4 regions of the Marinobacter nauticus ATCC 49840 genome follow, and region 2 is predicted to be linked to each of the others. Evidence: predicted binding sites of a transcription regulator. Region 2 holds the regulator's gene; each other region holds the start of a gene.
What was found. The regulator sigma-54, encoded in region 2, starts transcription at its own class of promoters, with help from an activator protein. The targets are predictions, from matches to a motif close to ANTGGCATNNANNTTGCTNT.
Positions count from the first base shown of each region.

Region 1: a site for sigma-54 is predicted at 3,641-3,660, ahead of MARHY_RS02320 (PEP-CTERM sorting domain-containing protein). Genes of this name have one in related genera too.
Region 3: a site for sigma-54 is predicted at 2,208-2,227, ahead of MARHY_RS18920 (PEP-CTERM sorting domain-containing protein). Genes of this name have one in related genera too.
Region 4: a site for sigma-54 is predicted at 5,672-5,691, ahead of MARHY_RS10790 (PEP-CTERM sorting domain-containing protein). Genes of this name have one in related genera too.

Region 1 covers NC_017067.1:523,211-531,291, forward strand. The annotation lists gene aupB (alkane uptake protein AupB) at 1-1,366, opposite strand, end outside; gene aupA (alkane uptake protein AupA) at 1,378-2,715, opposite strand; gene MARHY_RS02320 (PEP-CTERM sorting domain-containing protein) at 3,015-3,569, opposite strand; gene MARHY_RS02325 (hypothetical protein) at 4,006-4,944, shown strand; gene MARHY_RS02330 (PmeII family type II restriction endonuclease) at 5,069-5,830, opposite strand; gene MARHY_RS02335 (DNA cytosine methyltransferase) at 5,827-6,993, opposite strand; gene MARHY_RS02345 (SOS response-associated peptidase) at 7,846-8,081, shown strand, end outside.
Region 2 covers NC_017067.1:2,660,910-2,668,990, reverse strand. The annotation lists gene MARHY_RS12435 (YhdP family phospholipid transporter) at 1-646, shown strand, start outside; gene MARHY_RS12430 (carbon-nitrogen hydrolase family protein) at 657-1,481, shown strand; gene yjgA (ribosome biogenesis factor YjgA) at 1,482-2,006, opposite strand; gene mgtE (magnesium transporter) at 2,024-3,385, opposite strand; gene MARHY_RS12415 (HPr family phosphocarrier protein) at 3,477-3,746, opposite strand; gene rapZ (RNase adapter RapZ) at 3,753-4,637, opposite strand; gene ptsN (PTS IIA-like nitrogen regulatory protein PtsN) at 4,692-5,162, opposite strand; gene hpf (ribosome hibernation promoting factor) at 5,251-5,559, opposite strand; gene MARHY_RS12395 (RNA polymerase factor sigma-54) at 5,633-7,162, opposite strand; gene lptB (LPS export ABC transporter ATP-binding protein) at 7,351-8,076, opposite strand; gene lptA (lipopolysaccharide transport periplasmic protein LptA) at 8,054-8,081, opposite strand, start outside.
Region 3 covers NC_017067.1:1,721,646-1,729,726, reverse strand. The annotation lists gene MARHY_RS07985 (tetratricopeptide repeat protein) at 1-42, shown strand, start outside; gene MARHY_RS07980 (PA14 domain-containing protein) at 163-2,127, shown strand; gene MARHY_RS18920 (PEP-CTERM sorting domain-containing protein) at 2,276-2,956, shown strand; gene MARHY_RS07970 (glycosyltransferase) at 3,024-4,094, shown strand; gene xrt (exosortase) at 4,036-5,589, opposite strand; gene MARHY_RS07960 (GNAT family N-acetyltransferase) at 5,602-6,723, opposite strand; gene MARHY_RS07955 (glycosyltransferase family 2 protein) at 6,720-7,619, opposite strand; gene MARHY_RS07950 (glycosyltransferase) at 7,655-8,081, opposite strand, start outside.
Region 4 covers NC_017067.1:2,318,441-2,326,521, forward strand. The annotation lists gene yghU (glutathione-dependent disulfide-bond oxidoreductase) at 1-374, opposite strand, end outside; gene MARHY_RS10775 (ABC transporter ATP-binding protein) at 533-1,258, shown strand; gene MARHY_RS10780 (ABC transporter permease) at 1,263-3,638, shown strand; gene MARHY_RS10785 (efflux RND transporter periplasmic adaptor subunit) at 3,666-4,874, shown strand; gene MARHY_RS10790 (PEP-CTERM sorting domain-containing protein) at 4,936-5,622, opposite strand; gene msrB (peptide-methionine (R)-S-oxide reductase MsrB) at 5,774-6,967, opposite strand; gene MARHY_RS10800 (sensor histidine kinase) at 7,064-8,081, opposite strand, start outside.

The DNA.
Region 1 (8,081 bases), 1.9 Mb from region 2:
GCAGGTTTGGTTCCACCATGCCGATGGCGTCGATGGTCAGAACGCCGTCCCGAACCAGAGCAATGCCGCGCAGTTCAACCCCCATCAGATCCTGGGACAGCGCGGCATTCGGCTGTGCTGCCTCCGTGTTCATGGATACGTCCATAAACAGGGTGATATGCCGCGGGGCATTGATGTCATCGGTGTACTGGTTCGGGCTCATGTAGCCGGATGCATCCGAGAGCATGGTCACTTTGATGGTGCCGGTTTGCTGGTCTTCGCCGGTCGCGGCATCCAGAACCTGTACCTTGCCACCCACGAGTACGTTCAGGCTGGTGCTTTTCAGCACACTGCCCTTGGGAATACGCAGCGGCAGTGCTTCGTCAGCATCAAACGCCGGGGCGTAGGCGAGCTCTGCAAACAGGTCCCCGGTTTGTTGAGAGGGGCCGGCTTCGCCCTGGAGTACCGAGTTGAGCGTTACGGCATTGAGGGCCTGGCCGTTAAGCACAGAGGTAAGTTCGCCATTACCGGAATCTACGGCGGTTTGTTGCAGGACAACCGTCGGCCCGGTGTCTCTCGGGGTGAAGGTGAATTCCCCAGTAAAGCGGTTCTCTTCACTGCTGTCCGTCAGGCTGGCGAGGTTGGTCAACTGCAGGGTGTAGGTCTCACCGGTATTGAGAATATCCTGCTTGCTGCCGCACTGCGACGGTTCGGGGGTTACGCAGGGGTCCACCGTAATGCGGTTGCCTTTGACCAGTACCGTCGCCGGAACCTCTTGACCACTGGCGTCCCGCAGCTGAATACTGCCGCCGAGTGATTGCCACTCAGGATGCACCGGTTGTGTCATGGCAAACCGGAAGGTCGAAAAGTTCATGGCCTGGAACGGGCTGTCGCTGGCGGGCACTTGCCAGGCAATATCGAAGGTATCTGCGGTGTTGGCCAGTTCGGCGAGACCCGCATAGGCGCCGCGGGTTGCGAACTGGATGCCGTCATCACCTGTCGCGTTCGGAGTAGTGATTTGCCGGCCGCCCTCGGCTGCCAGTGGCTCCTGGAAGGTCACGGTGAATTCTTCGCCGGTCGCAAGCGGGTTAGCCGGCTCGAGCTTCAGACTTTTGCCACTATCAATCAATGTCACCGTAAAAGGCTGGGATTGGCCGCTACTCTGCAGGATGATCTTGTTCTGCAGGGTTGCTTCATCATCAGTAATGGCGTGTGAGAAGCGCAGTACGATGTCGGCTTTTGGGCTGACATCGGCTTGCCCATCCATCGGGAAGGAATAGACCATCGAACCGGGTCTGGGTTTTTCGTCAATGGACTGTTTGTCGCCACCACCGCAGGCGGCCAGCAAAATGGCCGGAATCAGTGCCAGGGTCTTGTTGTACTTCATGGCAAGCCTCCTCAGAACTTCAGGGTGATGGATCCGCTGAATACGTGGATATCACCATCGGCAGTGACACTGGTTTCGTCACCGTCGTAGTCCACCACGGTGAAGTCGCGCTCCTGCAGTTGCTGGTACTGATAGCCCAGGTCGAGGCGCACCGGGTAGGCGAGCAGGCGGGTGCGGTCGTAAGTGGCACTGATACCAAGGCCAACCACCAGTTTGTCGGTATCCAGGTAGTTGAGCTCCGGATTACGGGTGGTTTTAAGGGGAGACTCTTCGTAGGCAACACCGCCACGAACGGCAAAGTTCTTGTTCAACTGATATTCGGCGCCGAGGCGAGGAATCAGGATGTCGTCGAAACCGATGCGGTTTCCGGAGGCCACGGAACCCTGATCCTTGATGGAGTCGCCGCTGAATTCGTCTTCCAGTTCCGACCAGTTCTGTTGTTCGATACTGCCGCCAATGCGCCAGCCGTCCCCCGAGTATTGGGTACCGATGGCGATTGTTTCAGGCTGGAATGAGTCGATGGTCGTCACAGCCAGGCTGAGCCCGGGATCAGGGATGGTCTGGGTCACGATGATGTTGGAGTCGACCGTGGTTGAGGCCGAGGACTTCGTCCGGTAGGTCAGCGCCGTTTCCCATCCGTTCAGGAAACAGTCAGATTCAGGACAAAATGTGCTGCCCAGATCGATGTTCGTGCCCAAAATGGTCTTCAGAGAAGGCTCGGCATTGACCGCAAGGCGCTCACGGCTGGTTTCGCCGCCCAGCGTGGAGACGGCATCAAGATTAGCGGTCGCTTCAAGCGTTACCCGAACCGAAGCACCGGCGGAAATACCGCGCCAGATCGGGGTTGCACCACCGATGTTAAGGAACAAAGGTTCTTTCCCGTATTGAAGGAACTGTCCGCTCTCGCTGGTTTCAGAGCTGAAAGCCAGCATCTCCTTACCGTACTTTTCCACGCCCGCAATAAACCCGAGATAGATGGGGTGCCCGAACCGGGTGAGTGACCCAAGGTTGGTCTTCATGCCGATCAAAACGTGTTGGCTAGGGGAGTCGGAGACAATGTCACCGCTGGCGTTGGGATTATCGGAGCGCAGCTCCTGTTCAGAATGGAGGATACCCGCCGTAAGCTCGCCACGAGGATCTTTCGTCAGTGCTGCCGGATTGTAGTAGGTGGCAGAAACCTGCTCATTGAACATCGAAAGGGACTGGGCGGTGGCCACATCGACCGGCATTACACCATAACTGGTGCCCAGGTTGCCCATACTGGCACTGGTGGGCATGGACAGGGAGGCGGAAACTGCTGCAACGGCAAGGGATACCGCCCGTACTGAGAATCGGGGGGAAAGAACCATGTATACACTCCGTTCACTCATTGTTTTTGTGCTCAGTCCCGAGGGATTCCTTTCAGGACTGGTACGCTTGTTCAGGTTTTAGTGTATGAGGCTTGTCTGATCGGGACGTTGGCATTTTTGACACGACAAGGTGTCGGTAGAACCACGTACCTAAAGAATTGTCTAAAACGGCTGAAAACTCATGAGCTTAAAGGGTGGGCTTCTGTGTATTTCTGTTACTTAATGTTTGCGGTTTTGTGAACGGGCACAAAAAAAGCTCCCCGAGGGGAGCTTTAACAGCATGTAAAAAATGTCGACACTCAGGCAGATTTCTGTAACTTTCTTCTGATTGTGACCATGCCCAGAATGCCAAGTCCCAGCAGGCCCAGTGTTCCTGGCTCAGGAACCTGTACAGGAACGGACTTGCCAAAGATCGCTACATGAGAAATGGCGCCTCTGTTTGGATAAAAGCCCTGAAGATCCAGTACGTCCTGGCCATTCCAGCTGCCGATGTTGAACAGGTATTGTGGCTCGTTGCCGTCTTTGACAACCAGGTAACACTCAGGGCACACAATGTAGTCCGGGCCATCCCAGCTGATCACCGCGTTGTTAGGGTCTCCGGTGAAACTGGTGGAGTAGAAGGATTGGTAGGAGCCTTCTTCCGGGCCTTCGTAGTTGGACTTGTAAAGCAAAGTGAGATCGGACGTTCCAAAAAGGGCTGCAACGTCACCGGCGTCAAGCGCTGGATTTGGGGGGCCTACGTCGACAGTTTTGTCGGCGTCTGCGGGGCCAAGGATCAGGGCCATAGCCCCAGCAGACCAGGTTAATGCCAGAGCCGCAATAACGTGTGTTATCTGCTTTGTAATCTGTTTCATTTTTCACCTTCTCTCAGGGCAAGCCCTGAACGCAGTGCGGCGAAGCCGCGATCTGTACTTACGTCTGACTTTCAGCACAGTGTGTGCCAATAGGATTATTTGACGTTAAAACAGAGGCTTGGGCAGTGCTTAAGAGAAGGTTGGAGGCGTATGTGTAAATAAGTTGGACAGGAGTGAGTTGGGTGCGGGTTGGGGGAGGAGTTTGGGAGATGGTGGGCCCAGCTGGACTCGAACCAGCGACCAAGGGATTATGAGAGCCTTGAGTAGTATGATACTACCACCACATAAAACCACTATTCTCAGTAAAACAAAGACTTGTGAAAACGTGGAGCCACAGCCTTCCACATAAAACCGTAGAGCCGTTGTCACTTCGTTGACACCAACGCCATGATTCGATTAGCTATCTAAACGTGGTCGGTCGAAATGGAGATTGGGCGTGACGGAGACCAAAATCCCGTTTGGGTATCACATCGAGTCTGGACGTTATGTTGATGTGAGAGACGTCCCCAGCGGAATGGAGTGCGGCTGTAAATGTCCAGGTTGTGACCTTCCACTTGTGGCACGACATTGCCAGGAAGGTCGTGTCGATCACTTTGCCCATAACACTAGAGGCCAGGATAAAAAGGTCTTGGAGGAGTGCACCTTCTCCTATTGGGTCTCCATTTCGGCAATGACTCGTCAAATCTTCAGTGAATCGTCCAGTTTTGACATTGCTATGCCTGCCTATACCTATCCACGATTTCCTCCATGGGAAGGCTACAAGCCAGATTTTGTTTGTACTAAAGCTTCTACTCTTCACCTTGAGAACATTACAGTTGATCGTAGCTTTTCCGGTGAACATTTTGATGTTGTTGGTGAGCACCTGGGTTTTCCGGTCGGAATAAAGCTCATCCACCCCGAGAAAAAGGATGTAGGTGATTTTTCCGGTTGGCACTATAACGATAAAAAAGGCGTAGTAATTTCTATAGATCTTTCACATGCGAGAAGGGGGTTCCAGCACGCCAAGATACCGTTGAAGGATATACTCAGAGAGTCCATTTCCAAAGATACTGAGGGCAAAGGGTGGGTATACCATCCGAGGATGGACCACTACCTGAAGAAGCGAAAAGCACAGGGTAGTTTTGTTGAGTCCCAAAAGCCTGGAAAGAAGAGTCGGAACGGATTGAATGATACCGAGAAGTCGATGTTTCGCTCTCCTGGTCGCGACACTTCAACCGTTACTGGAATGTATCGCAATGAAAACGGTGAATACCTTTTTTATTGTAGAAAATGCGATCATCAGGTTCTGAAGAATGCCATGCAGTGTTTTTGTGATAAGTGCTTTGGCGTTATGTATCGAATACATAAGATTCAGACAAATGATAAGAAGTTATGACTAGTTTTGCAGGACAGATTCGGCGGACTAAGCCGCGTAATGGGCCTGACCTTGGTGGGCAAGCTCTACAAGTCAAAGGGGTTACTTGTCTCCTTGATTTGAGAAAGTAACCCTCGCGATTCTTTTAACCTTTAAGTTTTTCCGGCCGTTCGATACCACTGTTATATTTGAATATCTTCTGCCAGTTCAGAGTGCCATCTTCATCTACAAAGTTTAAGGCAAGCTGCCTCAAAAGCCTGCTTTTTGTTTTGATATACTCTGCATCGTATACCTCTTTGTGTTCTGACGCGTATTTACCAATCGTGTCAGATATACGCAAGTAAAAATCGTCCTCACCAGAGATGAGTTGCCAGAACGCTTGGCCTGCATGCTTTTCGGTTGAACTGGTCTTTTTAGCTGTATGTCGTCCGTAACCATATCCCAAGATTGGGCGGATTTCCTTTCCCATCTTACGCAATCTGGCTTGCAACTCCTTAAACTCGGCACTCTGTCCTTTTGTGCTTTGAGCGTTAAAGATGTTCGTGCCGGACTTTACAGCTATGGCTAAGAATGCGTTTGCAGTCTCGATGGCAATATCCATTCCAGATGCGCTGCCGATTGAGACGGTAGTGTTCTTTTTGTCTTTGTTGGCTGCAGTAGCTGTCCAGTATGCGAGAGGCTCAAAGAAATCATTGCCGAAAATGGTTTCATCAGAACTGGATAGAAAGGCATCTAGCATCGCCTCTATCAACTCGTTTGGATCTTGAATACCGACAGATCTAAAAAGGAAGGGATTCTTTTTCAGGAGACGCTGTAAGTCGATTTCTGCAAGCTTTTCAAAACGTTTTTTATACAGGATGTCCAACAATCTCTGTATTTCGGCGTCTAATTGAGCTTGATCAATCATTGCGTTTTCCTTTTCTCAATCTCTTCAAACATTTTCTTGTGTACTGATGTTCCGCGCATCCTTTTGGAGCGGATTTGGCTATTGCCGAGCGCCACTGACTTTAGCATCTCTCCTATGGCCTCACCCAAAGGAATCGGAACGGCGTTTCCGATTTGTTTGTAACAGTTGGCCATTGATCCTTTAAATACCCAATTGTCTGGGAACCCCTGGATCCTCGCATACTCTCGAACTGAAAGTGGTCTCAGTTCCCTCGGGTGGCACAACAAGGTTGCCTTTTGAGATGGGCTCGTAACCAAAGTGGGTGAGGGCTCACTAAAACTCAGTCTTCTGTAAAACCCAACTTTCCCCCCTCCTGATTCGTAGGCGCCACCCATGGCTTCTTTCACAACGTTCTGAGGAAGAGATTTCCAGTTCCCGCCTTCGGGTATCATTTTTAGATAGGGGATTAGTTTGCTAGAGATTTTTCCGCTCGGACCAGGATCATCGAGGTCAAGAATCGCGTCTCCGAGGGTTCTCCATCGCATTTTGGGGTTCTGATGAAAGTGGAAGTGCGTAGGCATTGGGATGTAGATGCCTTCGTTGTCTCTACTTCCGATGATTACTAAGCGTTCCCGAAACTGAGGTGTGCCGTAGTGAACCGCGTCCAGTACGCCATGAACTGTGTGGTATCCAAGCGCTTTGAATTTTTCCAGGATGACCTGTAAGAGAGCGCGTTGGTGTTCTGTGCCTTTGTCTACGAACATTGAAGCGAGGCCTTTAACGTTTTCCATCACGAAAAACCTCGGCCTTATAGTGTCCACGACATGAACGAACTGTTGGTAAAGCTGACCTCTCTCGTCTTCTTCGCCTTTTCGTCTGCCCGCAGTTGAGTAGGCTTGGCATGGTGGCCCGCCCACAACAGCGAAGACATCCTGTTTCCTTACACCACCAGCCTTCAACAGGAAGCCGCACTCTGGATCTTCCTCTATCAGCTTTCGAATATCGCCTTCAACAGCCGTGTGCCCATTGGCTCGGATGGTTTCAACGCACCATTTGTCGAAATCTTGAGAAACAGCTACGTGGAGTCCAGCCTTTTCTAAGCCAATATCGAGACCCATGCCGCCGGAAAACAGGGAGACGACGGGGAACGCAGGGGTGTTGGATAAAGAAACAGTCTTAGTCATAGATTCTTGGCTATAGTTCAAGGGGTTATATTCGGGTGAGCCGACTATCTAGCCTGCTTTTTGCTTGCCTACTATCGCCGTTTTTCAGGTTCGGCGAACAAGCTTCGCTATATTGCAGTTCGAATTCGCAAGCTGATAAGGTTATACGATAGGAGGTGTCTAAGTAAATTAATTGTTAGATTATTGATTTTAAAGGAAAATGAAACTCATCTTGACGTTGGGGCTATCTGGTTCGGAAAGGTCGTAGTTCGACAAAGCTCTATGATTAGTTGTATTCAAATTTGTTGACCTTTAGTTGTCATCATCCCCAGGCCCACGCCAATTAGGCATGTTCCGATACCGGTCAGCAAAAGACGGCCCGACATTTGAGCCCCCAGGAAACGGCTGCTTTATCTGTTTCAAGCTCTGCATCCACCCCCGCTCGTATGCATTGAATTCTGCAGACCCTGATCGGTAGGGATTCTTGTAGACACCCTTCTGGGTGAAATAATCGTACTTGCCTTGCCTGATGATTGAGTCGATTTTCTTTTCGTCTGGCACGGTCTCCCTCCTTGGCACTTTTTCTGCCACTGCTTGAAAGATAGCCAACTATGAACTTACCTGTAAAGTGAAGCTACCTACTTAGGAGGAACCATGCCTTTCTACGTTATTAACCTAAATGCGCAGTCAGGATCGCGAGATAACGAGGTGCATGAAAGAACCTGCTCCTACATTCGGCAATCGCGTGATCTGAAGGACTTGGGTTTTCACTTTTCCTGTCACGAGGCCATTGCAGACGCTAAGCGGCAGGGACACCAAAATGCCGACGGTTGTTATCACTGCTGCAGGCCATGCCACACTGGTTAAAGCGCTATGTGCGGCCGATTCAACGTATCCGACGACCCCTTAGTCCAGGGCCTCCTGGATGAACTCGGCATCCCGCTCCGGATTGAGCCCCGGGTTAACATCGCCCCCGGAGCCAAAGCCCAGGTCGTCTACGAAACCCACCAGGGCCGCACCCTGCAGGACGCCATCTGGTCACTGCTCATAGAACGCAAACCAGACGGCACCGGCTACCGCCCCTCACCAAAGTACAGCACTTTCAACGC
Region 2 (8,081 bases):
CCGGTTTACTGGTAAGCTGGAGGGCGGGGCCCTTAAGGATCTGGAAGCGCTGACTGGCAGCACCATTCCGATGACCAACGAAGAAACGGCGGTTGAACTGGATCTGGATTGGCCGGGAAGCCCGAACAACATTGCTCTCAGCAAGATAAGCGGCACGGTCAGTGCCCGCCTGGACGACGGCATGATCATGGAGCAGAGCAATTCGGCGCAATTGTTCCGGATCTTCAACCTGCTGAACACTGATACGCTCTGGCGCAGGTTGCGGCTGGACTTCTCGGATCTGTACGAACGGGGCGTAGCCTTTGACGCCATTTCCGGTAAAGCCAACATCATAAATGGCCTGGTGACCATGGATCCGGAACTGCAACTGGTGGGTCCGTCCGGCGCGTTCAAGCTCAGTGGCAATACCAACATGGCCGAAGAAACGTTGGATATGCGCCTGGTCCTAGTGCTACCCGTGACACAGAATCTGCCCCTGGCTGCCATACTGATGGGGGCGAGCGCCCCCATCGGCGGCGCCTTGTTCGTGCTCGATAAAATTCTGGGCGACCCGTTGAGCAAACTGACCAGTGCCACGTACAGTGTCACAGGAACCTGGAGCAATCCGGAAGTGGATCTGCGGGGCGTGTTCGATACCGGTGAGTAAGGAGGCCATGATGGTTCAGGTCGCGGCAATACAAATGGTCAGTACCCATGACATCGATGCCAACCTTGAAGAGGCCCGCAGACTGCTGGCTGAAGCGGCAGGCGCAGGGGCGAAGGTGGCTGTGTTGCCCGAGAACTTCGCCGTTCTGGCCACCGCGCAGATGCTGGAGTGCGGCCGCCGGGAGGCGAGTAGCGAGCCTGTTATCCGTCGCTTTCTGGCCGAGCAGGCCCGGTCATTGGGGCTCTGGATTGTCGGCGGTTCCCTGCCGTTGGCCAGTCGGCGAGATGGTTCAGAGATAACAGACCGGGTACGCGCCACCTGTCTGGTGTACAACGATCATGGCGAAGAAGTGGCCCGCTACGACAAGATTCACCTGTTTGACGCCATGGTTGAAGACGCCCACGGCCAGTATCGGGAATCGGATACCTTTGAGCCCGGTGATCAGGCGATTACGGTGGATACGCCGGCCGGACGACTGGGGTTGGCGATCTGTTACGACCTTCGCTTTCCAGAACTGTTCCGGGCCTTGAGAGAGCAGGGCGCCGAATGGGTCTGCCTGCCCAGCGCCTTTACCTGGCAGACGGGCAATGCCCATTGGCACGCCCTGATACGCGCCCGCGCCATTGAAAACCAGGTCTGGGTGGTGGCGCCGGGGCAAGGGGGGCAGAACAGTAGCCGGCGAAGAACCTATGGCCACAGCCTGATCTGCGATCCCTGGGGTAAGATCGTCAGTGAGTTCGACGAAGGTCCGGGCATGGCTTGCGCCAATCTGGACCTGGAGCAGCTGAATCAGTTGCGAAGCCGTATGCCCGTGTGGGAGCACCGGCGGCTCTGATTACTGCTCGGCGTCGTCGATCCATTCCCGCAGAGCCCGGAACAGCTTTCGGGCCTGGCCGGTATTCTTGCCTTTTTCGACTTCCTTGCGGGCATTGCGCACCAGATTGCGCAGGTGCTGTACATCGGCCGAAGGGCAGTAATCAATAAACTCTCCTACCACCTTGTCACCTTCGGAAATCATCCGGTCGCGCCAGCGCTCGGCCAGATGGTGTCGGCGGGTATGCTCTTCGCTGCCAGCGTGGAAGGCGTCGATGGCACGGCCAATAGCTTCGGGGTCGTCCTCCTGGCGCAACACCTTACCAATGTACTGCAAGTGTCGCCGGCGGGCCTCACGCTGGGGAATCCGGCGTGATTCAATGATCGCCGCTTTCAGGGTCTCGCTGATGCTCAGGGTGGCCAGCTGTTCGTCGTTCAGGTCCAGCATGCGTTTGCCCAGATCCTGAAGCGCGTGCATTTCGCGCTTCAGCTGCGATTTGCTGGGGCCAAGGTCGTCCTGGAATTCGTCGTCAAATTGGTCAGTCATGGTAGGTCACAGGTTGCTCAGGCATAGAAAATGGTGGCCAGTCCCAGGAAGGCCATGAAGCCGACAACGTCGGTTACGGTGGTGAGTATCACACTGCCGGCCAGGGCCGGGTCAATGTTCCGGGATTTCAGGAACAGCGGCAAGACGGTGCCCACCAGCGCCGCCGCCACCAGGTTAATCACCAGTGCCGCCGCGATGATGGCACCAATCAGCCAGTCCTGGAACCAGACCACCGCGGCGGTGGCAACCACCACCGCCCACAGCAGGCCGTTCAGTACCCCGGACAGAAACTCACGGTTCAGCAGCCAGCCCACGTTGGCACCGCTGATCTGGCCAACGGCCATACCCCGGATCACCAGGGTCAGAGTCTGGCTACCGGCAATGCCGCCCATGCTGGCCACAATTGGCATCAGTACGGCCAGTGCAACGACTTTGGCAATAGTGTCTTCAAACAGTCCAATCACGGCCGATGCGGTAAAGGCCGTGATCAGATTGATGCCCAGCCAGACCGCGCGCCGGCGGGTGGTCTTCATCACCGGGGCAAAGGTGTCCTCGTCTTCATCCAGACCAGCCATACTCATCAGGGAATGGTCTGCGTCCTCACGGATAACGTCGACCACGTCATCGATGGTGATCCGGCCCAGCAGCTTGTTGGTCTCATCCACCACAGGGGCAGAAATCAGGTCGTAGCGTTCGAACAGAGTGGCGACCTTGGTGTCGGACAGGGACACGGGAATGGGTTCAATGTCCGTGTCCATCACTTCCCGAACGGTAGCCGCGGGATTGGATACCAGCATCCGGGTAATGGGCAGCATGCCGATAAACTCGTCCCGACGGCTGACCACAATCAGGCTGTCGGTCATCGGGGGCAGGCTGCGGTGACGGCGCAGGTAGCGCAACACAACGTCGATGCTGATGTCCGGCCGTACCGTGATGGTATCGGTGTTCATCAGGCCGCCGGCAGTGTCCTCCGGGTAAGCGAGGACTTCCTCGACCCGCTGACGGTCTTGCTCATCCATGGTGTCCAGGACTTCCTGGATCACCGTGTCCGGCAATTGCTGAAGCAAGTCGGCCAGGTCATCCGACTCGAAATCTTCCAGAATGTCCGCAAGCTCCTGCGCGTTCAGCTGGCTCAGGAAGTAGCTACGAATATCGTCGCCAAGGTACTGGAGGACTTCCCCTTCCAGCTGCTTGTCGACCAGGTTCCAGAGCAGGGCCCGTTGGCGTGGTGGCGAGGATTCCAGAAGGTGAGCAATATCGCTGGGGCTCAGACCGCCATTCAGAATGCGGGCCACCTGCTTGAGGGCACCACTGTCCAGCGCTTCACTGAGTGAGCGAAGGCGTTGGCGGGCCTGGCTTTTTTCCAGAATGTCGGTCATTGAACCACCTGCGATCAGAAAACCTTTGCATTATAGCGGAGTTAGGTGGCACACGTGAGAAAGGATTGTAGGTGAATGACGAAACCGGAGGTTATTCCCCTTCACCAAAATAATCGTTGATCAGGGCAGCCAGCGCGTCGATGGCATCCTGTTCGTCCGGGCCATCGGCAACCAGTTCCACTTCGGTGCCCTGGCTGGCGGCCAGCATCATCACCTGCATGATGTTCTTGGCGTCTACGTCCCGGCCTTTGCCGCGGATTCGCACCTTGCTGTCAAAGTCTGATGCGGTGGCCACAAGCTTCGCCGTGGCCCGCGCATGCAGGCCGAGTTTGTTGATGATGGTGATGGGGCGGCAAATCATAGGCGCTCAGATTTCTCCCCGGGTTTGAAGGTGTGGCAGTTCGGTGTGGCGCACCTGCACATTGCGGTAATTATCGCGGAAATAGCGCCCGAGCTGCTCACACACATAAACAGAGCGGTGCTGGCCACCGGTGCAACCGATGGAAATGGTCATGTAACTACGATTGCTGTCGGCAAACGAGGGCAGCCAGGTATTCAGGAAGCCCGTGACGTCATCCACCATCTGACGTGTCAGCGGTTCCCGTTCCAGAAATTCGATGACCGGCTGATCAACGCCGGTGTGCTTGCGCAGGCTGGTGTCCCAGTATGGATTGGGCAGGCAGCGGACGTCGAAGACATAGTCTGAATCCACCGGCACGCCATGTTTGAAGCCAAAGGACTGGAACAGCAGTGCCAGTTCCTGATCCTTGCGGCCGGCCACGCGCTGCTTGATCATGTCGCGTAGCTCGTACATGGAGAGCCCGGTCGTGTTGACGTAAAGATCGGCCAGCTTTGACAGGGGTTCCAGTAATTGCTTTTCGTTGGTGATTGCCTCCCGCAGAGACGTCTTGTCATCGCTCAGCGGATGCTTGCGGCGGGTTGCGTGAAAGCGTTGCAGCAGTGACTGTTCGTCGGCATCCAGGAATATGATTTCAACCTCGACACCGGTCTGCTTCAGTTGCTGGTAAATGGTTTCAAAATTGGCCAGCTCGGCGGACAGGTTACGGGCATCAATACTGACGGCCATTTTTTTCAGCCGGCCGGGCGCTTCCTGGGTGGCCGCCTCTCGGGTCAGCGGGAACAGCAAGCCAATGGGCAGGTTGTCGATGCAGTAGAATCCCAGGTCTTCCAGCACATGCAGAGCCGTACTCTTGCCGGAACCGGATCGGCCACTGACGATAATCAGCTTCATGGGACTGTTTCTCCTTCAATCTGCCTGGCAGCCTGTCCAGATATCAGGCTGATCTCAGTGATTATTCTCCGCCATACGCTGGTAAAGGGTCGCGGGATCTTCACTTTGGCGCAGCCGGGCGCAGAAAGTGCTGTCATTGAAGCGCTCCGCCAGCTGGCTCAGTAATTCCAGGTGTTCACTGGTGGCTTCTTTGGGGACGATCAGTGCAAACACCAGATCTACCGGCTGGTTATCGATAGCATCAAAGTCTACCGGCTCCTCCAGAGTCATCAGCACGCCGATGACCCGGTCCAGGCCTTCCAGTCGGCAGTGGGGGATGGCAATACCCTCACCGATACCGGTGCTGCCCAGCCGTTCGCGGGAGACCAGATTGTTGAAGATCTGGGTGTCGCTGAGGATTTCATCCTGAAAGTGAATCCGTTCAGCGATGAACTCCAGCACACGTTTCTTGCTTGAGGCCGGCACCTTACAGAGGGTCAGTTCAGGGGCAAGAATATTGTCGATGGTCAGGGATGGCTCGCTCATGGATCGACTGCATGTCCGTAAAAAAAAGGCTGCGGCCGGTTAGCCCCGCCGCAGCTCGTTTCATGAAACACCCGGTAAGGTTCGCGCTTCAGCGACCGCCGTTACCGTGCATCCGGTCTACGTTCTTTTCCTTGTGCTTGAGGATCTGACGGTCCAGCTTGTCGACCAGAGCGTCGATTGCGGCGTACATGTCCTCATTTTCTGCCTTTGCGTGAATCTCACCACCAATCACGTGCAGCGTGGCTTCCGCCATCTGGCGCACCTTCTCGACCTCCAGGGTGACCTGGCAGTTACTGATATGGTCGAAGTGACGCTCCAGCTTCTCGAACTTGGTGTTGACGTAATCCTTCAGAGCGGGAGTCAGTTCTACGTGATGGCCTGAAATGTTGAGTTGCATAGGCGTCTCCTGTTGTCATACTGCCGGCGTGCTTGCCGGCTTGCATGCCAGTGCATCTTGCACCGGCGAAAGTTTAAACCAGGCGTTTTCGTTCGTTCGAGGGAGGAATATGCATGGCCTCCCGGTATTTGGCGACGGTACGCCGCGCCACGTTGATTCCCTGTTCCCCTAGCATGGCTGCAATTTTGCTATCGCTCAATGGCTTTTTCGGGGTTTCCTCGGCAATCAGCTTCTTGATCATCGCCCGGATGGCTGTAGACGAGCATTCGCCGCCCTCGGCGGTGCTGACGTGGCTGGAGAAAAAGTACTTCAGCTCGAAAATACCGCGGGGCGTGTGCATGTACTTCTGGGTGGTAACCCGGGAAATCGTGGACTCGTGCATTTCCACCGCCTGGGCAATGTCAGACAGGATCAGAGGCTTCATGGCTTCTTCGCCCTGATCCAGGAACCCTTGCTGGTGTTCAACGATGCGGGTGGCCACTTTCAGCAGGGTTTCATTCCGGCTTTGCAGGCTCTTGATAAACCATTTCGCTTCTTGCAGCTGGTCGCGCAGGTAGGTGTTATCGGCACTGCTGTCAGCCCGGCGGATCAGTGACGCGTAGCTGGCATTCACCCGGATACGCGGAGCGATTTCCGGGTTGAGTTCAACCCGCCATCGGCCTTCGTGTTTGCGTACGATAACGTCCGGGATAACGTAATCTGGTTCGGCCCGGTCCACGACATCGCCAGGGCGCGGGTTCAGGCTGGTGATCAGGGCCAGTACCTGTTTCAGCTGGTCTTCCTTGAGCCGGCTGCGGCGTAACAGCTGCGCGTAGTCCCGGTTGCCAAGCAGATGCAGGAACTGGGTAACCACCAGTCTCGCCTGGCGCAGCCAGGGGGTATCCGGTGGCAGCTGATTGAGCTGAATAAGGAGGCATTCCTGGAGATCACGAGCGAACACGCCGGGCGGGTCGAAGTGTTGCAGGCGGTGGAGTACCGCTTCCACTTCGTCCAGTTCTAACGGGTCTTCTTCGGTTTCGTCCAGCAGGCCTGCGTGAATGTCCTCAATGTCAGACGTCAGGTAGCCGCGCTCATCCACAGCATCCAGCAGCGCGTGGGCAATGGCCTGATCCCGCTCGCTCAGAGGCGTCAGGTTCAGCTGCCACTCGAGGTGATCCTGCAGGGTTTCGGTAGGCGAGTTCCGGGTTTCGAAATCCGATTCGTGTTCGTCTTCGCCTTTGCTGGCCGGAGCCGGGGCAGACTGGTAGATGTCGTCCCAGGCGGTATCCACTGGCAGATCATCGGGAATGTTGTCCGGAATATCGTTCTCGGACGACCAGTCCGGGCCGTTCTCGGTTTCGTCCCAGTCCGGGCTCGCGTCCTGGTGGCTGTCGTCCTGGTTGGCCTCAGAGCTGGAAGCGTCACTGTGCTCGTGCTCTTCGCGCTCGTCGCCTTCCGCGTGCTCATCGTCCTCTGAGGTTTCCAGCATGGGGTTGGATTCCAGCGCCTGCTGGATTTCCTGCTGGAGATCGAGGGTAGAAAGCTGTAGCAGGCGTATGGCCTGCTGCAGCTGGGGCGTCATGGTCAGACTCTGGCCCAGCTTAAGCTGTAATGAGGCTTTCATAACCATGGCTCAAGATCCATAACTCATGGGCATCCCGGTTGTTGCTTTGCCGGCGCACAGGCCGAAAAAAATGTTGTACGCTGGTTACTTGCCATTGTCTGTGAACAGTATAAGCAAGTTTTTTGCCGAGTTTACTTGCTACAGATCATCAAAACAATCAGACCTCGGATAAACCCTGTTTTATCAGGTCAGAGCCGGAACTCATCACCCAGATACACTTCTTTCACTTGCTGGTTTGCCAGAATGGCTTCGGCATTGCCGGAGGCGATGATGTGGCCGCCGGAAACGATGTAGGCATTCTCGCAGATGTCGAGGGTTTCCCGAACGTTATGGTCGGTAATCAACACGCCTATACCTTTATCCCGCAGGTGCCGGATAATGTGCTTGATGTCACTGACGGAGATAGGGTCTACGCCCGCGAAGGGTTCGTCCAACAGGATAAACGCGGGCTCCATGGCCAGCGCCCGGGCGATTTCAACCCTGCGGCGTTCGCCTCCGGATAGCGCCATACCCACGCTGTCTCGGATGTGAGTAATATGAAACTCTTCCAGCAACTCTTCCAGCTTGGCCTCCCGTTCCGCCCGACTCATGCCTTTGCGGGTTTCGAGGATGGCCATGATGTTGTCCCGCACGGTCAGTTTGCGAAACACGGAGGCTTCCTGGGGCAGGTAACCGATGCCCTTGCGGGCGCGCCCATGCATTGGCAGTGGGGTGATGTCCTGGGTGTCGATGGTGATCCGGCCGTGATCCGCAGGCACCAGGCCCACGATCATGTAGAAGCAAGTCGTCTTGCCGGCGCCGTTGGGGCCGAGCAGGCCGACAATCTCTCCGGAGCGAATTTCCAGAGAAACGTCCAGTACTACTTTTTTCTGCTTGTAGCTTTTTGCCAGATTACTGGCCCTGAGAACTGCCATCCGAA
Region 3 (8,081 bases), 940 kb from region 2:
CAGCAGATCATGGACAAGTTCAGCGCAGGCAACAACGGCTAATCATTACTCACGCTATAACCAAAGAGAGGACATAACGAAACGTTCCTAGCCGCCGGTGGCAGCCCTGACCCACTGCAACAATACTTTACATATTGTTTCCAATAGCAAGGAAGGTGGGTTATGGCTGCTATCAAAGTGTTGAGCGTAGGCACCGTGGTGGTTCTGCTCAGCGGCTGTCAGAACTGGCAGTTCAGGGATATTGAGGATTTGCCACCGACAGCCGCGATACCAGAGACGAGCGAACCGGGAAAGGTCGATGTCTGGTATTTTGACGGTATCTCCGGGAACTACGTTCAGGGCATGCTGGACGCAGAGAAATATCCGGATTCGCCCGATGAAATCACTGAACTCACCCAACTGCGCCAAGCCACCAGCCGAGCCAATAATTACGGCACGCTGATCCGGGGCTTTATCGAGCCCCCCGAAACGGGCGAATACACCTTTTACATCAGTGGCGACGATCAGACACAACTGTGGTTATCTGACTCCCAGAACCCGGACGGTGCGGTTCAGATCGCCTCCACCATGTCCACGCCCCTCGATAATTTCACCCGCTACGCCTCACAAACCTCCGGCGTACAATATCTGGAGGCCGGCAAAAAATATTACTTTGAATTCAGGCACAAGGAAGGTGGATGGGACGACCACTTTACCGTCGCCTGGTCCGGCCCCGGCATCTCTCAGCAAGTGATCAGCGGCAGCGCGCTCCATAGCTACGCCCAGAAAGCCCCTGACTCGGCCCCCGAGATAACAACCGAAGATGCTTACCATCTGGGTTATCGAATCGGTTACTTTGACGCTGAACAGGGACTCTCATTCAACAGCCAGTACCCCCCACTTGATGCGGACAGTGATGATCTGTACGACAACTGGGAGATTGTGTACGGGCTGGATCCATCCAATGCGGCCGATGCAAAATCCGATACCGACAATGATCTGCTTACCGCCATGGATGAGTTCTGGGCCAGGACCAATCCCGGAACCGAAGATACTGATAACGACGGGATTCCGGATGGGTACGAATACGCCTATGGCACGGACCCCACCAACCCGGGCGATGCCAATGTAGATCTTGACGGTGATGGCTACACCATCCTGCAAGAGTACCAGGCCGGCACCAATCCCACCGATGCCAGCGACTTCCCTGCCCCCCAGGAAGTGTATGCAACCGGATTCGTCGGCCAGTACTTCACAGGCACCGAGTTTGACAGCTTCGTTTACAGTCAGCGGGATGCGACGGTCAACTTCAACTGGAATAGTGGAAGCCCGTCAGCGGAGCTTCCAAGGGACCGGTTCAGCGTGCGTTGGCAGGGATGGTTCACACCACCTCACAATGAAGGAACCCGGGACTACACCTTCACCACCACTACGGATGATGGTGTTCGGCTTTTCCTCAACGGCTCTACCGTCATTGATCAGTGGAAGAACCAATCCCCCACCAGCTACAACGCCACAGCGGGTCTCGAAGCGGGGACCCCCGTTGCCATCACCATGGAGTACTTTGAGTTCGGCTGGGGCGCCACTGCACAACTGGCGATTACCGACGCCGCCACTGGAGATGCCATATCCACGACCAACACCGTCCAGCATCTGGCATTGGACAGCGAGTTCGCCGAAAGCACCTTGAACGACGGCATCGACGATCTTTACAAACTTCGCTACGGACTCCCCCTGATGCAACCATCAGCCAGCCGGGTGCTTAACGATAGCGGCGTGACGGTTCTTGAGGCTTATCAATCGGGCCTGCACCCGTACACGCTCGAAACCGTATCGGAGCCAGAATCACCGGTCACCAGCCAGCCCGGTGGTACCGGCGATGCCAGCGGCAGTGTGACACTGTCGTGGACGCCTCCGGGCACCAGGGTAGACGGCAGCAGCATTTCGCTGAGCGAAATTGACCGTTACCGGATCAACTACGGACAGGATGCTGCAAACCTGACTCAAACCCTGGAGGTGCCGGCAGGCACAACCTCAACCACGGTTACCGGCCTGGCGCCCGGCACCTGGTACTTTACGATTCAGGTAATCGATATCAATGGATTGAGTAGTGAACCGTCTGATCCGGTAGAGCATCAGGTTAACTAAGTGAGCATTCTGGTTGTCGAGTTATTTTACAACCAAACAGCAGTGGCCAGAAAATTTCATTAATATTCAATGACTTAAAATCTGGCACGAAGCCTGCTTATTAGAGGATGACGTAACGCAAAGACCACTCACTGGAGGAGTGACTCAAATGAAAAAATTGACTCAAGGCTTGGCAATGGCTGCAGCCGTCGGTTTTGCGGGAGTAGCTCAGGCTGCCTATATCGATTCTGTTGCCAATGCAAACGCACCTGGCGCTGTAGCTGAGCAAAGTGTTCCGGGAGACAACGATTACGCCACTCGCATAGGTGGTACCTGGACAGCGGATGCACCTCTGTACAACGTGGGTGATACCGTACTGTTCGGCCACAATCTGAAATCCACCAGCTCCGATCCGTTCAAGCTGACCTTCACCTATCTGGGTAAAGAAGCGAACGATAACAACCAGTTTTACTGGGGTAACACGCTGGTATTCGATACCAACAGCAACCCTGATGACCAGTTCAGCGCCGTATTTTACGGTGGTCTTGACGCCCTGCTGAACTTCAAGTTCATCAACGGCAGTGGTGTTACCATCAACAATGACGGCACCAACGGCAGTCAGTTCAACAACATTGCCAAACCGAACTCCAGCACCAACTTCAACCTCTTCTATGTTGAAGAAGATTACTTCGTAATCAGCCTGGACGATGGCTATGTTGGCGATGATAACCATGACGATATGGTGATCGCGGTTCGTGCCACCAAGGTTCCCGAGCCTGGCACGCTGGCTCTGCTTGGCCTTGGTCTCGCTGGCATTGCAGTCCGGATGAAAGGCCGTAAAAAAGCCTGACATCGAGTTCTATGCTACGCTTTAAAAGCCCTGCACTTGCAGGGCTTTTTCATTTCAGGTCAGGTTCATGGATGTACTGATTATTTATGCCAATAGCGGCAGAGGGCTGCAAAAAGATGCCAGGATACTGGAAGCAGCCCTGCAGCGGCTTGGGCACCAGACCAGGCAGGTTCAACTGCCCCCTACTCCCGTATGGCGTTCCCGCCTTTCAGCTTATCGATTCAAGGCATTAAAACGATTTTGCCCCGGATTTCTCAGCAAACTCTTCTATCGCAGTCAGATCGGCTTACTCAGGCTGCTACGTCCGGTTCAACAGGCGGATCTCGTCATTCACCTCGAGAATGTCTGGATATCTCAATTGGCTGCTGGCCGACACCACTGGCTCATCCCTAACCAGGAATGGTTCATTGAATCGAGAGGTCCCTACCTCAGCTTTACCAACCGTATACTCTGCAAAACACACCACGCGGTATCGATTTTTTCCGCCTTACATGCAGACACCCACTACCTGGGTTTTACCGGCGGTGAAGTTAGCGCTCAAAACGATTCAGAAAGGAAAAACTACGGTTTGGCTTTGCATGTAGCTGGCAACAGTCGGTTCAAGGGCACGCAACGTGTTATGGCATGTTGGCAGAGGCATCCAGAATGGCCAGAACTGGTCGTTGTCTCCCAGCATCTGGACACCACCCCCGCCGCCAATATCAGGGTAGAGAAGAACCTCACGAACAATGAACTGAACACACTCTGGGCCCAGGCCGGTTTCGCGGTACTACCTTCAGAAGTGGAGGGTTATGGCCAGGTACTGGCAGAGGCCATGGCTTACGGCTGTATTACAATAACAACTGATGCACCGCCCATGAACGAGCTGGTTGGGAAGGACAGAGGCTTTCTGGCACACGTGGAAAGAAACCTGACGTTTCGCCTGGGCACCCGTTACCTTGTCTCAGAACACGCTCTGGAGCGGAGCATTCAAGCTGCGATAGACCAGCCACCGGCCACGCTGGCCCACATGTCCAGGCTGGCAATCGAATGGTATTCAACCAATCACGAACAGTTTCTGTCCCGATTAGAGAGCCAACTCAACGATCTGATCGCACCACCTCTTGATCAATCTGCTCAAGAATCACCGGAAAAGTAGACTCGATAAACTCAGCGAGCGTTGCAGTCACCTCACAGCCATCACACGCCACTGCGGAGATGAGTAAAGAGGCATCATCACGGCCACTGAAGAACCCGCCCACCTGAGCAAGCTTCGCGCGCCACTGATCGGTTTCCCACTGCCCCTGAACAAAGTAGCTATATCCCAGATGCACACGTTGTCCGGAAACACGATGTTTCAGGGTGACTCCCTGCACCGGGATATTCAGGCTGTTTTCAACATCAAAGAAGCCTTCCGGAATCCAGAATTCACGGTCATAAAGGCGGTTACTGTACTGGATGAGTTCCGCACGATGCCTCTGATAGTCATAGGTAAACGCGCCGAGATAGTAGGTTGTGCCCAAACCTTGCCCTGCGCGGGCCTGCAAACGGTCAAACAGGGTCTGCGCATACACTCTGTCTGGATTGAGAACGTTGGGGCGCCACCCCTCCAGTGCAGATCCGAAGACCGGGGAATACCTTTCACTTAAATCAATGGCGTACCCCTCGGGTTCAGAAGCAATGTTGCCTCGCTTGTCCGGCAAAGCAACCCAGGTAACCAGCCCCAACAGCGCGACAACCGTTACAGCAACGGTAGCTTTACCTGCGGGTTTAGCGTGATCTTGCTTCTCGTCATTATCCTGGCTGGCAACAACCTGGTCGTCCCGTTTCTCAAGCTGACGAGCCAGAAAATAAAGGGGAACAAGCGTGCCCGCAAACACCCACCAGCCAAAGTTTTCATGATCCTCGATCAGGCCGGACTGCATGTTCGTTTCATACCCCATGTAGATGATGACGAACACCCGGATCCAGTTGGCAAGTAGAGCGAATGCCACCCCCAAACAGAATAACGTGATGCGGGATCGTAACCTCGACAGGTATAACTCGCCATAAATCAGAACCAGCGCCTGCCCCACCAGCAGATACCGGAGTCCAGAGCATCCATGAGCAACTTCAAAGGTTCCGACACCGATGAGGTAAACGAAAACGCCCTCCACCTCAAAATCAATATCGAAAAAACCCAACAGGAACTTATTAACGGAAACGGTAATTACCTGTAGCGTCCAGGCCAGGAAATCCCACACAGGAATGGTCAGAAACAGCAAACCCAGCGGCACAATGAACCAGCGCGCCTGGCGCCACCCCATTGACGTCGCGCAGGCAGCAAACAAAAGAGGCACCAACGCCAATTGCTGAAGCGCCTGAAGACGAATCAACCCGCCTACCCAATAGGCAAGCAGACACGCTATCAAGGGAAGAACCCAAACCGGGGCGAAGCCCGGGGCCACCGGATTGGCCTTCGCCTTTCGCCAGATCAGATACAGCGACACGCCGGCTAACAAAAGACCATGGGAGTATGATTCGTCCCACTTTACCCATCGCGTCACGATTCCTTCCAGAGTAGGAAAAGTAACGAATGCCAGCACACATAAGACAAGCAGGAACGGCCACAGGCGACTCATCAGGCTGATAGACGGCATCCTTTCCATATTCATGACAACACCCGCTCAGAGACGAAAGAAACGATTAATTGAGGACACTAAACGGGGCGGCATACACCCCCTTGCCCCATAAGCCATTTTAAGAATGGGAGAACGAACATACTCAACGGTGGTAAACAACACCTGCTCCCCTCTGAAGTGCTGTTTGTAGAACGTATTTTTCCCGGACCCGGCCAGCAAGTCGTAACTGACAATGCTCGAATCCTGAAAGGATCGCTCAATGGCATATCCCAAATGGAGCGTGCCCAAGGACAATTTGTTGTGGAAATCCTGCATGAACCCCGCCTGCAGGTTGTATACCCGATTCCCGGCGCGGACATCATAAAGTACAGACACAATCTGATTATCGGCTCTCAGTACCGACATTCTCGCGGATTGGCTTCCGGAGAGCCGGTTCAGAAGTGCCTCATGGAAGCGAACAGCATTATCGTCAAAGCAGGGCTTTCCCCAACGCTCGCAATGAAAACGATTGAGTAATGCCAGAAACGTCTCCGGGGTCTGCCATTCCTCGAAGGAACCGTTCAAAGTACCTTCAAACAACTCTCGCCGATTATAGGCTTTCAGACGGGTATTCTTTCCAAGCCTTGATAACCAGTCCGTAAACTGCCCCTGAGTTGGAATCACCACACCTTCCGACTCGCTCCGAACTACCCGGGAGAGAGCCAGCGTTTGGCTCAGGCCAGATTCGATCATACTCATTGATCTCGCGGAGGCATCCGCAATAATCATCTCATCCCACCGGACCTCAGCGAGATAACTCCCGAGCGCCTGCAGGATGGCCAGTTGCTCACGCCGATCCACAATGACGCCCACATATTCCGTGCGCACCGTAGGCCCCAGCTTCCAGGCATTGCCTACCACATGCAGCCTTCGAACTTTCCATCCCAGCGGCGTGCTGACGGCACTCAGGTAGAGCGGAGCCAGGCCAACCAGCGTATCGCCCGGGGCGTATACGCCCAGCAGCAACAGATCAAGGTTCAGTCTATCGCCCCAGGTTTCCCACCAGGACGCCTGCCAGGCCCAGCTCATGAACAGCGGGTCGGCATTACTCTGCTCCAGCAGATGGTCCCAGCTTTCCTGCAGCCCGAAAAACTCTTTCTCAGACAAGCGACGAACGGTATAAGTCACATTCGCCTCCCTCGGCTGGAAGTTAGCAGCATTTTTACAGCGAACCGCCAGGGGCCCATCCAGAACGGGTCCTTCGACAATGACCGAAGCAAAGAACGAAAGGCCTGGCGACGCTGACCAGACGAGTACTCATATCGCCCTTTCCGAATAAAAAAATAACTTAACCCCCGGCGGGCCTCACCCCGGGTAACCGCTGAAGGATAGGCTTTCAGAAAGCTCTGGACCAACTGCTCGTTCGCTCGAAACCGGCTCTCTTTGTCAGAGGAAATCTGGTTTTCCATAACCCGGTAATACCCAAGCACCGCTGGAACATATAGAAACTGATAGCGGGTAGAAAAACGCAACCAGAGCCCGTAGTCCTCCGCCAACCGATCAGCGCTGTCAAAGCCCCCCATTTCGTCAAAGCAGCGCTTGCGGGTCATAGTTGTGTTCATGCTCACGAAATTATCCCGGAGCAACTGTGGCGTGATACGGCCGGAATAGCGAGCCATACGATTCACACCATGTTCGTGCCCTTCCCCGTCTATGGTTATGAAATCACCATAGACGATATCCGCCTCGGGATGTTCCTCAAAGGCCTTCAGACTGGTTTCCAGCTTTGTACTCACCCAGGCATTATCAGAGTCGAGAAAGCAGATGAACTGGCCACGCGCCTCGGCAATTCCGCGATTCCGGGCCACACTCTGCCCCTGGTTCTCCTGCTTAAGATATCGAATGCGCGAGTCCGCCAGATACCGCTCCATCAGCTCGGCGGTGCCGTCCGTGGAACCATCGTCAATAACGATCAATTCGAAATCAGGAACCGATTGAGACAGAACACTCTCAACCGCAAACGGCAGGTAGTCAGCCCGATTAAATGTTGGCGTAATGACCGACACCAGAGGATTAGAAGACATGACTGCTTACTTCCCTGTCTTATTCATCGTTGTTTTTATTTCAGCGCTACCGCAAGCAGCGCTCGCCAGACGTTAGTTTCTGCCGGCGCATACTTCAGCGCTTTCATGATTTCTTTGATGCCCGCAAGCTTTTTACCCACGGCGCCCAGGTAACGCCCCTTCCTGATGTAGAAATGGGCAAATCCCTTATCGAATTCACTCGCACTGAGGGCCTCAGGATACTCTCGGCGAAAGTCGCGAATGATGGCTTCATTGACCCGGAACCGCTGTGTTTTATCCGACGAAATCTGATCTTCCATCACTCGATACCAGGCCCAGTATTCCGGCTCATAGCGAAACTGATACCGGGCGGAAAACCGTAGCCACAAATCATAGTCGTCAGCCACACGTCGTTTTCCGCTCATGCCGCCCATCTCATCAAAGCAGCGGCGCCTTGCCATTGTGGTGTTCATGGCAACACAG
Region 4 (8,081 bases), 340 kb from region 2:
AGGTAGAACAGAATGGAACCAGACTCAAAAACCCGGATGGCCGGGTCCACACTGCGATCCAGCATGGCAGGGATCTTGGAGTTGGGATTCACCTTCACGAACCCGCTGCTGAACTGATCCCCTTCGGTGATTCGAATCAGCCAGGCATCATATTCCGCCTCCTTGATGCCTTTTTCCAGCAGCTCCTCAAGCATGACCGTTGCCTTCACACCGTTGGGCGTTGCCAGGGAATAAAGCTGGAACGGATGCTCCCCCACTGGCAGCTCTTTTTCATGGGTAGGGCCGGCGATGGGGCGGTTGATGTTAGAGAACTTGCCGCCGTTGTTCGGATCCCATTTCCAGACTTTCGGAGGTGTGTAAGTTGGGTCACTCATTCCGTTTTCTCCCATTGGCTTTACAGGGTTAGTGGCATGACTGTAACCGAATCCGGCACGGGTACGCACGTGGAATACGTCTGCGCGGGATCAATAATCGGTCATCGGTATTGGGCTATACTCGGCTCTGGATCAACTGGACTGCAATGGAACCTGCCATGGCGTGTCACGCCGACCGGACCGCTCCTGTCTTTCAAACGAAAGGCCTGACCAAAACCTACCGTCAGGGCGATGTGGAAGTGCATGCCCTGCGGGGGGTCGATATCAGCCTTTATCCGGGGGAGCTGGTAGTTATGCTTGGCGCCTCAGGCTCAGGCAAATCCACGCTTCTGAACATTCTGGGCGGACTGGATGTGCCCACTACCGGCGAAGTTCGTTATCAGGACATCGATCTGGCCGGCGCCTCAGACCGGGAGCTTACCCGCTATCGCAGGGATTATGTCGGGTTCGTGTTTCAGTTCTACAACCTCATCCCCAGCCTTACCGCCCGCGAAAACGTCATCGCCGTGACCGAGATTGCCCGAGACCCCATGGCGCCGGAAGAAGCCCTGGACATGGTGGGCCTGGCCAGTCGCCTGGACCATTTCCCGGCTCAGCTTTCCGGTGGCGAGCAACAAAGAGTGGCCATTGCCAGAGCCATATCCAAGCGACCCCGGGTGCTGCTGTGCGATGAGCCTACCGGAGCCCTGGACTCGGCCACCGGTATTCTGGTCCTCGCGGCATTGGAACGGGCCAACCGGGAAACCGACACCACCACAGTGATCATCACCCACAATGCTTCAATCGCGAACATGGCGGACAGAGTAATCACCCTTTCGGATGGCGTGATCAGCGGTGAGCACCGCAACTCAGAACGCCAGGACCCGAACACCCTGAGCTGGTGATGCCATGATTTTCGGGCCGAGCGTACTGCACACCAAACTGAGACGGGAAATCTGGCAGATGCGCGGCCAGCTGCTGGCGATCGCGCTGGTGATTGCGGGCGGGATCGCGGTTTGCCTGATGTCCCTGGTCAATTACTCCTCCCTGACAGCCACCCGGGATCAGTACTATCAGGAGCACCAGTTTGCGGATGTATTCGTTTCGGTAAAACGGGCCCCCCGCCATGTGCTGCAAACGGTTTCCGAGCTACCGGGTGTGAACCGCCTGAGCGGCCGGGTGGAAGGCGCCGCGAAGCTCAATCTCCCCGATTACGACGAACCTGTGTCGGCCCACCTGGTGTCTGTTCCTCCGACCGGCCAACCCGAGGTAAACCAGCTGTATGTCCGGCAAGGTCGACTGCCAAGCGCCACCCACGCCAATGAAGTCGCAATCATTGGCAGCTTCGCGGATGCGCACCAGCTCACTCTGGACGACAGTTTCAACGCCATCATCAATGGCCGACAACAAACCCTGAAAATCGTGGGCATTGTCGAGTCGCCGGAATTCATCTACGTGATACCTCCGGGGGGCATGCTGCCGGATTATCAGCGCTTTGGCGTGCTCTGGCTGAATCAGGAAGCACTGGCCGCCGCCATGGACATGCGGGGTGCCTTCAACAGTCTGGTACTGCAGATCGACCAACGGCATCCTGTGGAAGATGTGATCGACCCACTGGACCGGTTGCTGGCGCGCTACGGCAGTACCGGTGCGTTCGCCCGGGCTGACCAGTTCTCACACCGTTTTCTCAGTGACGAGCTCGAGCAGCTGAAGGCCATGGCGATTATCTTTCCGTCCATTTTTATGGGCGTCGCCATGTTTCTGCTCAATGTGGTGGTGACACGCCTGATCAGTACCCAGCGGGAAATCGTCGCCATTCTCAAAGCCTTCGGCTACAGCAATGGCCAGATCGGCTGGCACTACAGCCAACTGGTGCTGGCCATTGCTTTTACCGGGCTTGCCATCGGCTGCGCCAGTGGCCTCTGGCTGGGGCATCGGTTGGGAGAGCTGTATATGGATTACTACCGCTTTCCTTCGCTACTGTTCCGAATCAATCCCTGGTGGCTGGCGTTACTGGCCCTGATCAGCCTGGCAGTTGCACTGCTCGGCGGCTGGCGCTCCATCCGCGCTGCGGCCGCCCTGCCCCCGGCGGAAGCCATGCAGCCCGAGAGCCCCGCCCGATACCGGGTTACCGTTACCGAACGGCTGCTGGGCTGGGTGCGCTTTCATCAGCCTTCACGCATGATCGTGAGGCAGCTCGCCCGCAAGCCAGGCCGAACCGCCCTCTCGGTATTTGGCATTGCCATGGCCACGGCCATCGTGGTGGTTGGCAATTTCCAGTTCAGCTCTGTTTCGCTGATGGTGCACACCCAATTCGCCCGGGTGCAGAAGCAGGACCTGACCGCCACACTCACCGACCCGGTCAACCCGACCGCACTGTACGGAATGGCGCGCCAATCCGGTGTGCGTTACGTCGAAGGACGCCGGGCCGTTACGGTAGAGCTGGTTAACGAACACCGCAGATGGCGCACGGTGCTCACCGGCTTACCCCGGGACGCCAAACTGCAATTTGTGGTTAACCAGGATCTGGAGAACGTGGCCATTCCTGCTGCCGGCCTGTTGGTAACCGACTTTCTGGCCAAGGCCCTGAATGTTGAGACCGGAGACACAGTTCGGGTGCGAGTGCTGGAAGGCCGACGCCCGGAACTGGACCTCACGGTGGCTGGCGTTACCAGCGAGTTCCTCGGTGTGGGCGCCTACATGAATCTGGCCGCCATGAACAAGGCGCTTCGCGAAGGCCCGAGAGTGAACCAGATGCTGATGAATCTGGCGCCGGAGCAAACCAACACCGTCTACCAGGAACTCCGGGATACGCCGGGAGTGATGGCCACCAATCTGCGACAGGCAATGCTCGACAGCTTCTTCGAGACGCTCGCGCGCACCTTCCTGACCTACACCTTCATCATCAGCCTGCTCGGCGGCATTATTGCTTTCGGTGTGATCTACAATACCGCGCGGATTTCCCTGGCCGAACGGGGGCGAGACCTGGCGAGCTTGAGAGTACTGGGGTACAGCCACAACGAAGTCGCCCACATTCTGCTCGGGGAACTGGCCATACTGCTGTTACTGGGAATTCCTCTGGGTTGGGCGATTAGTTTTGGACTGGCAAGTTTTGTGGTTACCGCGATGCAGACCGAACTCTATCGCGTTCCTCTGGTCCTGACCGGCCAAACCCTGGCATTGGCGGCCAACGTGGTCATTTTGTCGGCATTGATTTCCGGCTTCATCACCTGGTGGCGACTTCGTAAACTGGACCTTGTCGCGGTTCTGAAAACCCGGGAATAATGCACACACACTCACATGGGACCCAACATGGCGACACAACGCATCTCCAAAGGAAAATGGGCCTTCTGGCTTTTGATGGCCTCGGTGGCAGCCATCGTCTTCGCGCTTATCCTGCGGCCAGAGCCCGTTTGGGTTGACCTTGCCCCCGTCGAGCGCGGCCCCATGGAAATGACCATTCTTGAAGAGGGCAAAACCCGGGTCAAAGATCGCTATCTGATTTCCTCCCCCGTGGCCGGCTATATTCACCGGGTTCAGCTGGACGTAGGCGACGCGGTGATTCCCGGGGAGCTACTGACGTTTGTGGACCCGACGCCCGCCAGCATCCTGGACGCCCGGACCCGCGCCGAAGCCGAGGCTCGGGCAGCCGCCGCCCAGGCGGCACTTCAATCCATCCAACAAAAGGTTCAGGCGGCGGAGGCTGATGCTGAGTTCGCTCAGAATGAATACCAGCGCCTGCTCGCTCTGGAAGAATCCCGCTTTGTCTCCACCGAACAGTTACAACAAGCGAAATCCACGGCAGCCCGGGCACAGGCAATCCTGCGTTCCGCCCGCTTTGATGAAGAGGTGGCCGCCCATGAACTGGCCGCCGCTCAAACCCGGCTGCAGATTTCAACCGCGTCCTCCAATGGTCAGAAACCTGCCGAGCGGGTCGCCGTGCGCTCTCCGGTTAACGGCGCGGTTCTGGCTCTGGTTCGCCAGAGCGAGGGCGTCATCCAGGCCGGCGAGCCGATACTGGAGGTCGGAGACCCTGGCGCTCTGGAAGTGGTGGTCGAGGTCTTGAGTTTTGATGCCGTCAAACTGGAACCCGGCCTTGGCGTGCGACTGAGTGGCTGGGGCGGGCCGGTACTGGAAGCAACGGTTCGTCGTATCGAGCCTATCGGTTTTGAGGATGTATCCGCTCTGGGCGTGGAAGAACAACGGGTTCAGGTTATTGCCGATATGGTCAGCCCACGGGAGCAGTGGCGACAGCTGGGAGACGGCTACCGGGTGGACGCTGACTTTATCCTGTGGCAAAGCGAAGACACCTTGCAGGTACCCACCTCAGCGATCTTCGAATACAACGGCGCTTCTGCGGTTTTCATGGTTGAGAGCGAAACGGCTAGACGCCAGACAGTCACGACAGGACCATCCAACGGTTTAATGACCCAGGTAACGCAGGGACTGCAGGAGGGCGTTCGGGTGGTCCGGCACCCCGGCCGTGGCCTGGAAGACGGCGATCAGGTCCGGGTGCGTTAACGCAACCCCCTGAATGGAACGAAGCCGGCACATAGTGTGCCGGCGTCCGTCTTCAATGGGATCAGGCTTTCGTTCTGCGCGAGAAGCCCAGCCCAGCCAGACCAAGGCCGAGCAAAAGAAGGCTGGCTGGCTCAGGCACTTTCGCGGCGGACGAGAAGGAGGCTGAAAACGCCAGGTCGCCGTAGTTCGACCCGGAACTCCAGCTCTGGGTATCCCAGGTACCGGCACTATTGCCGTTGTTCTGCCAGAAAAAGCCACCGTCCAGATAGGCAGACTCGTCACGCAGGGAGCCTGCAGAGGCGGTACCAGTCTGGCCATCGAACAAGCCGGTCGAACTGATAAACGCGATGTAGTCGTTACCCCCGACAAGATTCAACCCGCCGGTGTTGAAGGTAAACTCTTCCATACCATCAAGACCACCGTTGTTGGTTGAGGACACAGCGGCACTCTGGAAAAGCACGGAGCCGGTCGCGCGGGTGGTGGCAGCATCCCAGTCCATTACATAGAAAGCAAAGTCCACGTAATCGGGGTTAACTCTGTCGTTCAGGAAGAACGTCCAGCTATCCAGCTGGGTTTCAGAACCGCCCACCTTGAAGGTTTGTCCGTACGTAGCACTGTTAGATTCACCGAAGGCGGCTATTTCGCTGGAGCCATTCCAGCCAGATACGGTTTCGATAACACCCGCGTTGGCAACGCTGGCGAGCCCGGACACTGCAACAACAGAAAGCGCTTTGCCCAACTTGTTCATCTGTACTTCCTTATTTGGTTCTTCCAGAGATAATGACGTTGCCAGCAAGGAAGCACATAGCGTGCCTATTTATATCTTATTGATATTTAAAACCTTTATTAGAACATAAAGCCAGTCATGTAAATTATTCCGACGCTATTATCGCGCAATCTTACTCGACAGCGTCGATCCATTTGCCATACCCCGCGGCTTCCATTTGCTCCAGCGGGATGAACTTCATGGCTGCGGAATTCATACAATAGCGCAATCCCGTCGGCGCCGGACCATCGTCAAAGACATGGCCCAGATGAGAATCAGCATGGGCACTGCGAATCTCCGTCCGGGTCATGAAAAACGACTTGTCCTCACGTTCTACCACTGCCTCTGGCGTAATCGGGCGAGTGAAGCTCGGCCAGCCGGTACCGGACTTGTACTTATCCCGTGAGGAGAACAGCGGCTCACCGGAAACGACATCCACATAAAGCCCCTCCCTGGTGTTGTCCCAGTAGGTATTGTTGAAGGCGGGTTCAGTACCATCCTCCTGCGTGACCTCATACTGCATTTCCGTCAAACGCTGCCGAAGAGTCTTGTCATCCGGCTTCTGAAAACGTTCGGGGTTAAAACCCCCGCTTGCCGCCGCTTCTGTCGGATCGTCCTCCGCAGGCATCGAGTCATTGACTCCGGTATTGGGCTGATAGCGCGAGAAATCCAGCTCATAATCCTCGCCATAGACCTCTTCAATAAACTGATAACGCCCCGAATTGAAGGTATAGAACTTGTAGCGGACCGGATTCTTCTTGTAGTAGTCCTGGTGGTATTCCTCCGCCGGATAGAATCTCTTGAGCGGCTCAATGGGGATCACCACCGGTTTGTCATAGACGCCGGAAGCCTCCAGTGCCTGCTTTGCCGCCTCTGCGAGGCGCTTCTGCTCCTCGTTGTGGTAAAAAATGGTGGGCCGGTACTGCCGACCACGGTCAACGAACTGGCCCTCCAGGTCGGTCGGATTCATCATTCGCCAGAGACCGGCCAGCAAGCCCTCATAGGTCATTTTATCCGGGTCGTAATATACCTGGACGGCTTCAGTGTGGCCTGTGCGCCCGGAAGAGACCTGTTTATAGGTCGGACTTTTTTCTTCCCCACCAGCGTAGCCAGACACTGCCTCGACAACACCAGGAATCTTTTCGTAGCCGGCTTCCACGCACCAGAAACAGCCGCCAGCAAAGGTTGCCACGGCCAGATCCGGATCATCCGGTGCGTAGGCATTACCTGTACTATCCACTCGCTCTGCTGCCACCTGTGCCGCAAAAAGACCGGCGGCGGAAACCAGCGCCAGGGCGGAAAACAGGCCTATAACTTTGCGTTTCATGACACTTCTCCTCGCTTGAATCCATAATCACAGCCTAGCGATCTGAATTCACAAAAACGTTCAGCAACTATCACAAATCTATAACGCAGCGGAAAGCTAGCTGGAGGAAGCTAACGGTAGCCAGAGGGTAAAGACAGCACCGTTCGCATTGTGCGCTGAGAGCCTGCCTTGCTGCAGGACGACCAAGCGCTGGGCGATCGCAAGTCCCAGGCCGGCATGCCCGGTACGTTCGGCTCCCGCGGCCTGGTAGAAGGGGTCAAACACCTGGCCAAGGTCTTCTTCGCGGATGCCAGGCCCAGCATCGGCAACAGTGATCGCTGCTCCACCATCCCGTACTGACATCGTGAGTATGACTCTTGTATTCCGCGGAGAATGGGCGATGGCATTGCTGATGAGATTGTCCAGAACCCGCTCGGTCATCGCGATATCCGCCAGCACGCTCTCGGTCTCTGTCGCCGAAATGATGAGCTCAACACCAGCTCGTTCTGCCGCAGGTCTATGCTTCTGAACGACGTCGTAGAGCAACTCAGCCATGACAAACGGCTCGATATCCGGCTGTTTTTCACGGGCGTCCAGGGCGGCCAGTTCGAACAACTCCTCAACCTGCCTGCCCAACCGGTGTGTTTCTGACAGGGCCACCGCCAGGAACCGGCCTCGCTCTTCGGCTTCCAGGGTCTCATGCTTCATCCGCAGCGCTTCCAGGTAGCCCTGAATAGACGCCAGCGGTGTTCGAAGATCGTGAGACACCTGAGCAACCAGCTGTCGACGCTGGGCGTCTTTGTGCTTCAGGAGATCCAGTTGCGCCACAATGCGTCGCGCCATGAGATCAAACCGAGAGGCCAGGTAATCAATGTCGTCGCCCTTCTCGGCCAGTGGAGGACTCTGCTCAGAGGACAATTCCCGTTCAAACGACTCCACCCGTTCAGTCAGCCGGGACAGCCGCCGCGTTAACATTCGGAAGAACACCAACCCGGCCAGGAGCCCGACGAGCAGGCTCACCGCCAGGGCGCCTGCGCCCATCTGCAACAACCGGTTGCTGTGCACCATGCTCTCCGCGAGGTCGAATTCTTCACCCCTCAGAACCACATAAAGGTAGCCGGCAGGGTCGATTGCC